Regions from separate parts of the Bartonella sp. B1098 genome, predicted to be linked through region 3. Evidence: predicted binding sites of a transcription regulator. Region 3 holds the regulator's gene; each other region holds the start of a gene.

Region 1 (4,299 bases), on a different contig from region 3:
GGATTCTCAAATTGAAAGTGATACCTATTTATCTCCAACTGATTTTATTTGTGATAAGTTTATTCCAGAAGAAGATGATCTTTATTGGTAATTAAATATCAAGGCGCGGCGGGGGCGCCTGCTTTCTAACCAAATTCTTTCATTTTAAAAATTGAATCTTCTTTATAAAGGAATTGTGCTATGCAAAAAAAGTTTGCACTCACAAATGAGACACGTGTATTAAATAATCAAACTCTTTATCGTATTAAAGCATTAAGAGACTTTGCTGATGTTAAAGCCGGCTCTTTAGGTGGCTTTATTGCAAATGAAAGCAACCTCTCTCATGATGGCAATTGCTGGGTATATGATAATGCTATAGTTGCATATGATGCTATTGTTAGTGAAAATGCAAAAGTTTCTGATAAGGCTATTATCATGGGCTTTGTTTATGGCAATGCGCATGTTTGTGACCGCGCCCGCGTTTATGCAAATGCTCATGTTTATGACAATGCGCATCTTTCTTATAACGCTTGGGTTTATCAATATGCAAGGGTTTATGGGAATGCAAAATTATCAGGGAGTGCACGTATTCATAGTAATGCCGTGGTTTATGACCATGCTGTTGTGAGTGGCGCTTGCAAAATTTATGGCAAGGTTTATGGCAATGCTAGCGTGGGGGGCAATGCTGATGTTTATGGCTCTGTTTATGGCAATGCGAAAATCTCTGATCATATCGTGATTAGAGGCAAGGTCTATGGCAATGCAAGGTTAAAAAGACATAGCGGTTTATGTTCGGTTCCAAAAAATTGTGTGGTTTATGAAAGCGATCACGTTGTCAAGATTATTGAAAACAAAGCAGCGTAAATAAGGGGCGGGGGGCTGTTTTATAGCAAAAAAGCCGTGTCATAAAGAACGCGGCTTTTGAGAATAGGATTCCAATAATACATCTTCTAAATACTAGAGAACATATTACACAAAACGTATAAAAACGCAAGCCTTAATATATAAAAACCGCATCAAAATAAATTGATACGGCTTTTATAGCTAATGAATCAAACAAAATAAAATTCATAATCAAATAGATCAATTTATAAAATACATACTTTGTGTATAAACGCAAGTTTGTTTTTATTTAAATTGAACCAATCAACATATTGTTCTATATTAAAAACATAGAAAGCGTAAAAAACTTTCTGTTGCAACGTCATAATGGCGTTGTATTTAAACCGTTCCTTAGGTTTAAAACAATATACTTTTTAAAAATCGCTACAAAAGAAGCCGTGTCTTTAAAGATGCGGTTTTTTTTGTATCTCAACGCTTGTATTTTTACACATAATGTGCTATATTTTGTCTGAGATTTGAGAAATTGGAGAAGACCTTGTTATGTTTTTTACATAACAGGGTTTTCTTTTGTACTAGCTATAGATTTTTATTACATTCAAATAATAAAGCCGTGCCCCTTTATGAACACGGCTTCTGTTTTGCAATGCATTTCTGTTATCGTTATTCACAAGTTTACGAACATCTCTTTTATTACACAAAGCGTGCAAAATCACAAGCCTTAATACATAAAAACCGCATCAAAATGAATTGATACGGTCTTTATGCTCAAAATAATTAACGATTCCAATAAGCGATTAGATTAATCACAATAAAAGAACATCTCTTTTATTGCACAAAACGTGTAAAAACGCAAGCAAATAAGTAAAATAAAAATGGGATTCATTCTTTAGATTCAGTTTATTAAAACTATTTTTGCTTGTAATAATATAGCATAATGTGTTATATTATTGTTATGTATCAGTTATTTTTGTTTCTAAGTACTATTTCCCATAAAAAGGATAGCAAAGCAAATGCTTAATAAAGTGATGTTAATTGGTCATTTAGGTGCAAATCCTGAAAGCAAAACAATGTCATCTGGTATCGAGGTGGTCAATTTTCGCATGGCAACGTCTGAGAGCTATACAGACAAGGCAACCAATAAGAGAATAGACAAAACAGAGTGGCATTCCATTGTGGTGTTTAATCCACATCTTGCAAAAGTGGCTCTTCAGTATCTTAAGAAGGGAAGCAAAGTCTATATCGAGGGGCGCTTACAAACCCGTAAATGGCAAGATAAAAACGGTAGTGAACGGTATGTAACAGAGGTCATATTGCCTCCTTACAAAGGTGAATTACAGCTTTTAGATGGTAAAAATAACGATGATCAAGAGCCGTCATCAGTTTATGCAAGCATTCACAGACCTCTTGATATGTCTACAAACGCTTTAAATGATGATGTTCCTTTTTAAGGTGCGTGAAAATGAGATCAAGCACATGGCTCATACATCATAATATGATGATGCAAAATAATATGATGTTATTAAATCATAACGATGCTTCTATGACTATTTTTGAACTGGCAATAGCAATTGTAATATCGCTGGCAATAGCGGGATGCGCTTTCTTTTTTCTTGAGGGAAAAATAAAGGAAAGCATACTGAGTATAATTATAGGTCTCTCTTCATCTGTATGGTTATTTAGTTTGAGTAATGTATCAAGTTCAACAGATTGCTAACTTCTTTCTTGAAAAAGGACGCGAGGAAGATATTCGAATTTCCCCTATGAAGCTTATTAAGCTGGTGTATTTTGCATATGGTTGGATGTTAGCAGCTACAGGTAAGCGTCTCTTTTTAGATCGTATAGAGGCATGGCAGCATGGTCCCGTTATACCGGCTCTCTATCATGAGTTTAAAGATTGGGGAAGGCGTTGTATCGATTTTTATTCGCGTATGGTGGACTTAGAGACCGGAGAGATTTTTATCCCTAAAATGCATAAAAACTCAACAGATGAATATACTTTCAAATTATTAGAGATCGTTTGGAATGCTTATAAAAATTTTTCATCTGCTCATTTATGTAATGAAGCTCATAAGGAGGGAACGCCATGGAAGAAAGTATATAATGGGCGGTTTGGTGTGAAGTTAAAAGACCATGATATCGAAGAATATTTCACGCAAAAAATTAATGAATATTCACAATCGAGGGTATAAGTGAAAGCAAATAAAAAGAGGGGACGCCCTAAGATTACAGGGCAGACAAGAGAAGCCAATGGTCGTATATCACGTGCAAAAGAACCGCGTGAAGCCATTGATAAATTGGCTATAGAAATGCGTGCAAAACGCTTCGGTTTAAGCTTACATGAGGCAAAAAATCCACTTGCTGGGTCCTACATAGGGCGGCTTTGTTTGCAAGGTGTACTTACTCAAGAGCAATATGACACCGCGCAACAGTATCTACAGATAAGAAATAATTACCTTTGTGCAAAAGGCTTTCCAAGCGCGATTTATGATGAAATGCCGTCATCTTCTGATGAGGCAGCAAGGGACAAATGGGTAAAATTTGCAACAGAGCAGTTTTTAAATACGCAAGAGGCAATAAAAGAAGCGCAACACCTCTATAGACAATACAACATTTATGCTGCGCTACAGTACCTTGTTATAGAAGATCAAGAATTACCACATCTGGTGAGTTCACTAAAGATTGCTCTTAATGTGCTTCAAAAGCATTTTTCGTAATAATTATAGATCAAAGTTATGAAAACTCTATAATAACTCTATATAATAGATCAATTTCATGATCTAGTTTCTCAAGTTCTTTCTTATTTTCATTTATTTTTTCTCTGTAGTCGTATAGGTGTTGCATTAGGTTTGATACATGTACATGCTCATTAGATTGTCTCGCGTCATTTATACGCTTCATTGTATTTATTTCAAATTCTATAAGGGAACACAAAGCGGCAAATACTTGATGTCGTTTTATGACTATATCCTGCCATTTTTTTATTATACGAACACGTTGTTCATAGGATTGCCTCGATAATCGCCAATTTTGTTTCGAAAAAAATATTTTTTCTATCCATAAGATGTTGTAAAATCTGTCTGACCACCAGTAACTTCCATTTACAAGAAAAATGCGGAATAGTCTTTCTTTTTCGCTAATTTCTTTCGAAGAAAATATTTCTTTCGGATTTGTATATCCCATTTGAGTGGGGATAGGACATAATATTAGAAATGTGATAATTAAGATGCTTTTAAAGAAAGACTTTTTTGTAAACATTGTTTCCTACCTTAATTTACGTCTTAATTACCTAACAGATTCCCTTTGAAATTATCAATATGTGTTATTTTTATGTTGACAAAGTGTAGCAAATCGTATTTAATGACATTACTGTACTTAGGTGTATTGTGTCTAATGAGGGTGATGTACAGTCAAAAATCCCCGCAAATGCGGGGTTTTTTATTATCTGGAGGGTGTATTTTATGACATCTGAAAATACAG
Region 2 (4,299 bases), on a different contig from region 3:
ATTGCTACCGTTGCAAATGATAATATTGCACAAGATTTCGTATCAAAAGATACACAACAGACTAAAAAATATGAACTTTCATTAGGTGCTATTGAATTTGGTAATCGTTTATTTCGTCGTGTTATAGCTTTAAGAGATTTTGGAAGCGTTAAAAAAGGCGACGTTGGTGGTTTTATTGAACATGAGGGTAATTTATCACATGATGGCAATTGCTGGGTAGCTGGTTATGCTTTAGTATTTGGTAAAGCGCGTGTTCTAGATGATGCGCGTGTTACAGGTTATGCAAAAATTTTTGGAGATACAGAGATATCAAATAAAGCACGTGTTGGTGGTCATATGAAAATTTTTGGTCATAGCGATGCTTTTGGTAAGGTATTGGTTTCTGGGCGTGCACGTCTTTTTGGAAATGAAACTATCTCTTTTGGTAGTTTTCGATAACCTTTGAAATGCGGCGCGGCGGGGGCGCCTCTTTAAACATCTCATTTACAAATTAATCGAATATTAGATTAGGAGCTACCTATGACCAGTACAACTGTATCTAGAAAATATGAACTTACTGATGAAAGCACTCAAATTAAAGATAACGTGCTTAAAAAGATTGTACGACTTTATCGCATTAAGGCATTAAGGGACTTTGCTGATGTAAAGGCTGGCGACCTTGGTGGTTTTATCGAAAAGGAAAGCAATCTTTCTCATGATGGGAACTGCTGGGTCTATAATGATGCCTTTGTTGCTACAGATTCTGTTGTTTCTGATAATGCACAAGTGCGTAATAATGCATGTGTTTTTAGAAGTGCAAAAGTAGCTGATAACGCTGTTGTTATGGATAATGCGCAAGTTTTTCATAATGGCAAGATTTTTAACAATGCAAAAATTTGCGATAACGCAATGGTAAATGGTACTGTTAGTGGCAATGCTGTTGTTTGTGAAAATGCACAACTCTCTTTTCTTGCATATGTTTCTGATAATGCAAAAGTTTTTGGTAGTAGCCATGTGAGTGGCAAGGTTTACGACAATGCAAAAGTATCTGGATTTTCATGTATTTATGCTGGTGCTAAAATTTATGATGATGCTTGTATTTCTGATAGAGCTACTATTTCTGAGAATGTTGAGGTTTTTGGCAATGCACGAGTTTGTGACAATGCAACAGTTTATAGCAAGCCTCGTACTGATGGCTGGGCTAAAGCTGAGAGTGTAAAAATTTATGGGAATGCCGTTATTAATGGCAAGCAAAAGATTTGTGATGATACTGATGGTAGTGAACAAACTTTAGATAAAACAGCGTAAATAAGGGGCGGGGGGCTGTTTTATAGCAAAAAAGCCGTGTCATAAAGAACGCGGCTTTTGAGAATAGGATTCCAATAATACATCTTCTAAATACTAGAGAACATATTACACAAAACGTATAAAAACGCAAGCCTTAATATATAAAAACCGCATCAAAATAAATTGATACGGCTTTTATAGCTAATGAATCAAACAAAATAAAATTCATAATCAAATAGATCAATTTATAAAATACATACTTTGTGTATAAACGCAAGTTTGTTTTTATTTAAATTGAACCAATCAACATATTGTTCTATATTAAAAACATAGAAAGCGTAAAAAACTTTCTGTTGCAACGTCATAATGGCGTTGTATTTAAACCGTTCCTTAGGTTTAAAACAATATACTTTTTAAAAATCGCTACAAAAGAAGCCGTGTCTTTAAAGATGCGGTTTTTTTTGTATCTCAACGCTTGTATTTTTACACATAATGTGCTATATTTTGTCTGAGATTTGAGAAATTGGAGAAGACCTTGTTATGTTTTTTACATAACAGGGTTTTCTTTTGTACTAGCTATAGATTTTTATTACATTCAAATAATAAAGCCGTGCCCCTTTATGAACACGGCTTCTGTTTTGCAATGCATTTCTGTTATCGTTATTCACAAGTTTACGAACATCTCTTTTATTACACAAAGCGTGCAAAATCACAAGCCTTAATACATAAAAACCGCATCAAAATGAATTGATACGGTCTTTATGCTCAAAATAATTAACGATTCCAATAAGCGATTAGATTAATCACAATAAAAGAACATCTCTTTTATTGCACAAAACGTGTAAAAACGCAAGCAAATAAGTAAAATAAAAATGGGATTCATTCTTTAGATTCAGTTTATTAAAACTATTTTTGCTTGTAATAATATAGCATAATGTGTTATATTATTGTTATGTATCAGTTATTTTTGTTTCTAAGTACTATTTCCCATAAAAAGGATAGCAAAGCAAATGCTTAATAAAGTGATGTTAATTGGTCATTTAGGTGCAAATCCTGAAAGCAAAACAATGTCATCTGGTATCGAGGTGGTCAATTTTCGCATGGCAACGTCTGAGAGCTATACAGACAAGGCAACCAATAAGAGAATAGACAAAACAGAGTGGCATTCCATTGTGGTGTTTAATCCACATCTTGCAAAAGTGGCTCTTCAGTATCTTAAGAAGGGAAGCAAAGTCTATATCGAGGGGCGCTTACAAACCCGTAAATGGCAAGATAAAAACGGTAGTGAACGGTATGTAACAGAGGTCATATTGCCTCCTTACAAAGGTGAATTACAGCTTTTAGATGGTAAAAATAACGATGATCAAGAGCCGTCATCAGTTTATGCAAGCATTCACAGACCTCTTGATATGTCTACAAACGCTTTAAATGATGATGTTCCTTTTTAAGGTGCGTGAAAATGAGATCAAGCACATGGCTCATACATCATAATATGATGATGCAAAATAATATGATGTTATTAAATCATAACGATGCTTCTATGACTATTTTTGAACTGGCAATAGCAATTGTAATATCGCTGGCAATAGCGGGATGCGCTTTCTTTTTTCTTGAGGGAAAAATAAAGGAAAGCATACTGAGTATAATTATAGGTCTCTCTTCATCTGTATGGTTATTTAGTTTGAGTAATGTATCAAGTTCAACAGATTGCTAACTTCTTTCTTGAAAAAGGACGCGAGGAAGATATTCGAATTTCCCCTATGAAGCTTATTAAGCTGGTGTATTTTGCATATGGTTGGATGTTAGCAGCTACAGGTAAGCGTCTCTTTTTAGATCGTATAGAGGCATGGCAGCATGGTCCCGTTATACCGGCTCTCTATCATGAGTTTAAAGATTGGGGAAGGCGTTGTATCGATTTTTATTCGCGTATGGTGGACTTAGAGACCGGAGAGATTTTTATCCCTAAAATGCATAAAAACTCAACAGATGAATATACTTTCAAATTATTAGAGATCGTTTGGAATGCTTATAAAAATTTTTCATCTGCTCATTTATGTAATGAAGCTCATAAGGAGGGAACGCCATGGAAGAAAGTATATAATGGGCGGTTTGGTGTGAAGTTAAAAGACCATGATATCGAAGAATATTTCACGCAAAAAATTAATGAATATTCACAATCGAGGGTATAAGTGAAAGCAAATAAAAAGAGGGGACGCCCTAAGATTACAGGGCAGACAAGAGAAGCCAATGGTCGTATATCACGTGCAAAAGAACCGCGTGAAGCCATTGATAAATTGGCTATAGAAATGCGTGCAAAACGCTTCGGTTTAAGCTTACATGAGGCAAAAAATCCACTTGCTGGGTCCTACATAGGGCGGCTTTGTTTGCAAGGTGTACTTACTCAAGAGCAATATGACACCGCGCAACAGTATCTACAGATAAGAAATAATTACCTTTGTGCAAAAGGCTTTCCAAGCGCGATTTATGATGAAATGCCGTCATCTTCTGATGAGGCAGCAAGGGACAAATGGGTAAAATTTGCAACAGAGCAGTTTTTAAATACGCAAGAGGCAATAAAAGAAGCGCAACACCTCTATAGACAATACAACATTTATGCTGCGCTACAGTACCTTGTTATAGAAGATCAAGAATTACCACATCTGGTGAGTTCACTAAAGATTGCTCTTAATGTGCTTCAAAAGCATTTTTCGTAATAATTATAGATCAAAGTTATGAAAACTCTATAATAACTCTATATAATAGATCAATTTCATGATCTAGTTTCTCAAGTTCTTTCTTATTTTCATTTATTTTTTCTCTGTAGTCGTATAGGTGTTGCATTAGGTTTGATACATGTACATGCTCATTAGATTGTCTCGCGTCATTTATACGCTTCATTGTATTTATTTCAAATTCTATAAGGGAACACAAAGCGGCAAATACTTGATGTCGTTTTATGACTATATCCTGCCATTTTTTTATTATACGAACACGTTGTTCATAGGATTGCCTCGATAATCGCCAATTTTGTTT
Region 3 (4,299 bases):
TTTTTCAGTTATCAATAATTTTCCGTTTTCTCTCCTTTCTTCGTCATTGTAGATAGAGTTTTTTTGATCTTCTTTTTGAAATCTCGATAAAGAAATAATCTAATGATTAAAATATCTCATAGATTCGAAGTGCTAAAATTATAGAGAAATATCCCCTCCTCCTCCACACATGAGTTGTTAAACATCATGAGGAGAACAGAAAAATACTTCCTACTCTATATTATTATATTATTTTTTATACTTTATGTTTTAGTTTTCAAATTTAAATATGAATAAAGATTTATAAATAACATATTGATTTATAATAATTTATTTTTCTCACTCAAATGAGAGATTTGAATGCCGTAAGGTTTCTTTATTTCTAATTTTTTTGTTCCTTTTATATTGAACTCATAAAAATCATTTGTTTGCACAACATAGAGAGAAGAATAAAACGATTAAAAAAATGAAAATACCTCTTGTATTTTTTTAATAATCCAAAATTATCGCAACATGAGGGTTGGGCAAAATAAGTACGGCGGGGGGCTGTAGACTATTGAGATGTGAAGAGAGCATTGCCTAAGAGATTTTATGTTATTTGCAAGATCATCTTAATGGAAGCAAGCACATTAAGAGATCTCTTTTTAAAATCAATATGACAATGAGCAACAATGGCATTTTGAGGACGTAACTTTTTATTGACGTGCAATGATTCTATAACGAAAGCCAATTATTCTATAGAATAAAGCAAACGTAAAACAAAAAAATTTAGTCTCATTGAAAATATCAGGCATGGCTATAAATGATGCTCATTATTGTCGCTGTAGATAATTTGACTAAACAATAAAAAAATAGAAACAATGTGCAAAATGATTCTAAATATACATAAAGTGATCTGTCACGCTATTGAAAGAATGTATTTTATTTAATTTTATTATATGAGAAAATAATAAAAACGTAGATATATAAAAAAATAGAAGGATAATACTGACCATAAAATTGAGTGTTAAATTATTCAGTCAGAACTATAAAATATTTTTTATATATCATTTAATATTCGTGTAGTTTTATAATATATAAACAATATTATGATAAATTTATGAAAGTAAAATTTCATACTTATCATATATTAAATATGTTTATAAATAAACATATTACCTAATTAACTTCACTTATAAGATCAAAAATAAAGCAAATAATTTTGATTTAGCAAAAAAAAATTGTAGAATTATTATATATACACGTATTTTTACTGTACTATTTTTTTATTCTTTTGATTGGAACATTGAATGCTGACATGTAAACAATATGAGCTCCTCTTGTTTATTCACAATCATATAAAAGAAACAGGTGTTCCTCCTTCTTTTGAAGAAATGAAAAATGCTTTAGAACTTTCTTCAAAGTCTGGCATTCATAAGCTCATTATAGCTTTAGAACAACGAGGTTTTATACGTCGTTTACCCAATCGTGCTCGTGCAATAGAGGTGATTCGGCTGCCTGAGAAAATAACATTTAACCTTTCTCTAGCCCGTAAGATTTCTCCCAGTATGATAGAAAAAAATAAAAGAGAAATATCAAAAAACTTGGCTAATCTTGAGAATTTTGAGGAAGACGAAAAAAAAAATATCACAATCCCCATTATGGGACGTATTTCTGCGAGTGTGCCCGCCTCTGCTATACTGCAACAAACAAGCACACTTTCTCTCCCACACGATATGGTTAATACAGGTGAGCACTATGCATTAGAAGTTAAAGATAATTCTATGGTTGAGGCTGGTATCCTTGATAAAGATACGATAATTGTGAAAAGACAAAATACAGCAATAACAGGTGAAATTATTGTCGCATTTATTGATAAAAAAGAGGCAACATTAAAACGTTATCGACGCACAGGAAGCTCTGTCGCATTAGAAGCTGCTAATCCTCACTACGAAGTGCGTACATACAAATCCGAGCGTGTAGAAATACAAGGAAAACTTACCGGACTTATTCGCAAATATTAAAAAACAATCCTATTATAATAGGCTATACATACACTAATAAAATGCAGTAAAAAAAACTGCTGAGTATTTTTAAACATCGTACTACACGCAGTTGGCTTTCTTCCTATAGCCAAAGAATATGCCCAACTCGCGATCTATAAACAATCCAAATCCCTATCAAGCGGGTTTCACTTCCCCTCTTTTCTCTTATGTTTTTCACTTACACAAGGCTTGACAAGTAAGCTTTAAAATATTCACCACCTATCCTAAAAGAACTTGAATGCTTTGAAGGAGTCTGTCTTATATCATCGCCCTCAAAACAGCATTTGATAGCGCAAAAAGATAAAATTGTAAGCGTACACAAAATATTGTAGAGAAAAATCAAATAAATTTGTAACAGATTGTTATCTATAAAAATTAAAGAACATTTCTTACTTTTTAAGTCAATAAAAGCGGAACGCAATCGTTCCATAGTAATTATAGGATTATCATGGTAGCGCCTCGTATTAGTTTTATCTCTCTCGGATGCCCAAAAGCACTCGTAGATTCTGAACGAATTATTACAAGTCTCCGCTCTGAAGGGTATGAAATTTCACACCAACATCAAGGAGCTGATGTCGTTATTGTGAATACCTGTGGTTTTCTTGACTCTGCCAGAAAAGAATCATTAGCCAATATTGATGAAGCTCTTAAAAAAAATGGAAAAGTTATTGTAACAGGGTGTCTTGGTTCTGATCCTGATGTTATTCGCCAAAAATACCCTAATGTATTGGCCATTACAGGACCACAAGCTTATGAAAGTGTTATACAAGCTGTTCATACAGCAATTCCCCCTGTTCATGATCCTTTTCTTGATTTAGTTCCTCCCCAAGGTATTCGTTTAACACCTCGCCATTACGCCTACTTAAAGATTTCTGAAGGATGCTCTAACCGGTGTAGTTTTTGTATCATCCCTACCCTGCGTGGTGATCTTACTTCTCGCCCGATCAGTGATGTTCTTCGCGAAGCTGAAAAATTGGTAAAAGCGGGTGTAAAAGAACTTTTAGTTATTTCACAAGATACGAGTGCTTATGGTATTGATCTTAAATATCTCGAAAATTCTTGGAAAGATCGCACAATCAAAACAAAATTCTTTGATCTTTGTCGCGAACTAGGTGATATGGGCATTTGGGTACGTATGCATTACGTTTATCCTTATCCCCATGTGGATGAAGTTATCGAACTTATGGCGGCGAAAAAAATTCTCCCTTATCTGGATATTCCTTTTCAGCATGCATCACCAACTGTTTTGCGTCATATGAAGCGTCCTGCTCTTATGGAGAAAACAAATCGTAGAATTGAAAAGTGGCGAAAAATATGTCCAGATCTCGCTTTACGATCAACATTTATTGTTGGATTTCCAGGCGAAACAAATGAGGATTTTAATATACTTCTAGAATGGCTAGAAGAAGCAAAAATTGAACGCGCTGGATGCTTTAAATATGAAGAAGTAAAAGGAGCTGTTGCAAATGATTTGGGATTAGAAAATATTCCTGAAGACATAAAAGAAAACCGCTGGCATCGTTTTATGGCAAAACAACAACAAATTTCTACACATCTTTTAAAGAAAAAAATTGGAAAAAGACTCCAAATTCTTATCGATGAAAGTCAAGGAAAAGTCGCCAAAGGACGTAGTCAATACGATGCTCCAGAAATAGATGGTGTTGTCCATATATCATCACGGCACCCTTTGCGTGTCGGTGAGTTTGTCACCGTTAAAATCGAACAATCAGATGCTTATGACCTTTATGGTATAGCCGTTTAAAAAATTGAGCTTCTTCCCATCCCAATGATAAAGTTCTCCATCAGTGTTAGTTTATAAAAAAGCAACTGCTCACAATAGGGTTTGGTTACTTATGTGACTTACTTCATGAGAATTTATAGGCAATCCCTGTCCTGAATGATCGCTGTACATTCTAAAAACAACTTAATTTTTATCAAGAATTTTATATTCTCTTCGTTTACCGCTCTAAATGACAATGTTTTATTGCACAACAGGATAAGATAAAATCTACAAGGCTCTTTCATGTTTACTTTAAAAAAAAGCAAACCAATTTTAAAAGAAGCTCTTTAAATTGTGTTTTATACGTCCAAGAGTTCCGCTTGTGATATGCAGGAGGATGTTTTTTATGGATACAATAAGCAAATTTGACATAAAACTCTTACGATTGTAAAATTGTAAAGCAATAAATTAACATTATAAATAAGTATTTTATTTTAAAATCTTCAAACTTATTTTTAAAAATGCTTCATTTTTATTCACACGTTTTAAAATCAAAGAATTTCTTATCAAGTAAAT

What was found. Region 3 encodes LexA, which represses DNA repair genes until DNA is damaged. Its sites were predicted from a motif close to TGTTCNNNNTGTGTTCNG; they were not measured.
Region 1: a site for LexA is predicted at 1,760-1,777, ahead of ssb (single-stranded DNA-binding protein). Genes of this name have one in related genera too.
Region 2: a site for LexA is predicted at 2,204-2,221, ahead of ssb (single-stranded DNA-binding protein). Genes of this name have one in related genera too.

What each region holds. Positions count from the first base shown of each region.
Region 1 covers NZ_CALYLP010000002.1:545,538-549,836, reverse strand. Annotated here, with positions in the region: gene NNJ85_RS02370 (hypothetical protein) at 1-91, shown strand, start outside; gene NNJ85_RS02365 (hypothetical protein) at 181-843, shown strand; gene ssb (single-stranded DNA-binding protein) at 1,833-2,270, shown strand; gene NNJ85_RS02355 (Panacea domain-containing protein) at 2,511-3,011, shown strand; gene NNJ85_RS02350 (hypothetical protein) at 3,012-3,536, shown strand; gene NNJ85_RS02345 (hypothetical protein) at 3,553-4,077, opposite strand; gene NNJ85_RS02340 (hypothetical protein) at 4,281-4,299, shown strand, end outside.
Region 2 covers NZ_CALYLP010000005.1:114,912-119,210, reverse strand. Annotated here, with positions in the region: gene NNJ85_RS09060 (hypothetical protein) at 1-438, shown strand, start outside; gene NNJ85_RS09055 (hypothetical protein) at 520-1,287, shown strand; gene ssb (single-stranded DNA-binding protein) at 2,277-2,714, shown strand; gene NNJ85_RS09045 (Panacea domain-containing protein) at 2,955-3,455, shown strand; gene NNJ85_RS09040 (hypothetical protein) at 3,456-3,980, shown strand; gene NNJ85_RS09035 (hypothetical protein) at 3,997-4,299, opposite strand, start outside.
Region 3 covers NZ_CALYLP010000003.1:28,157-32,455, reverse strand. Annotated here, with positions in the region: gene lexA (transcriptional repressor LexA) at 1,269-1,982, shown strand; gene rimO (30S ribosomal protein S12 methylthiotransferase RimO) at 2,452-3,765, shown strand; partial or broken gene ttcA (tRNA 2-thiocytidine(32) synthetase TtcA) at 4,256-4,299, opposite strand, start outside.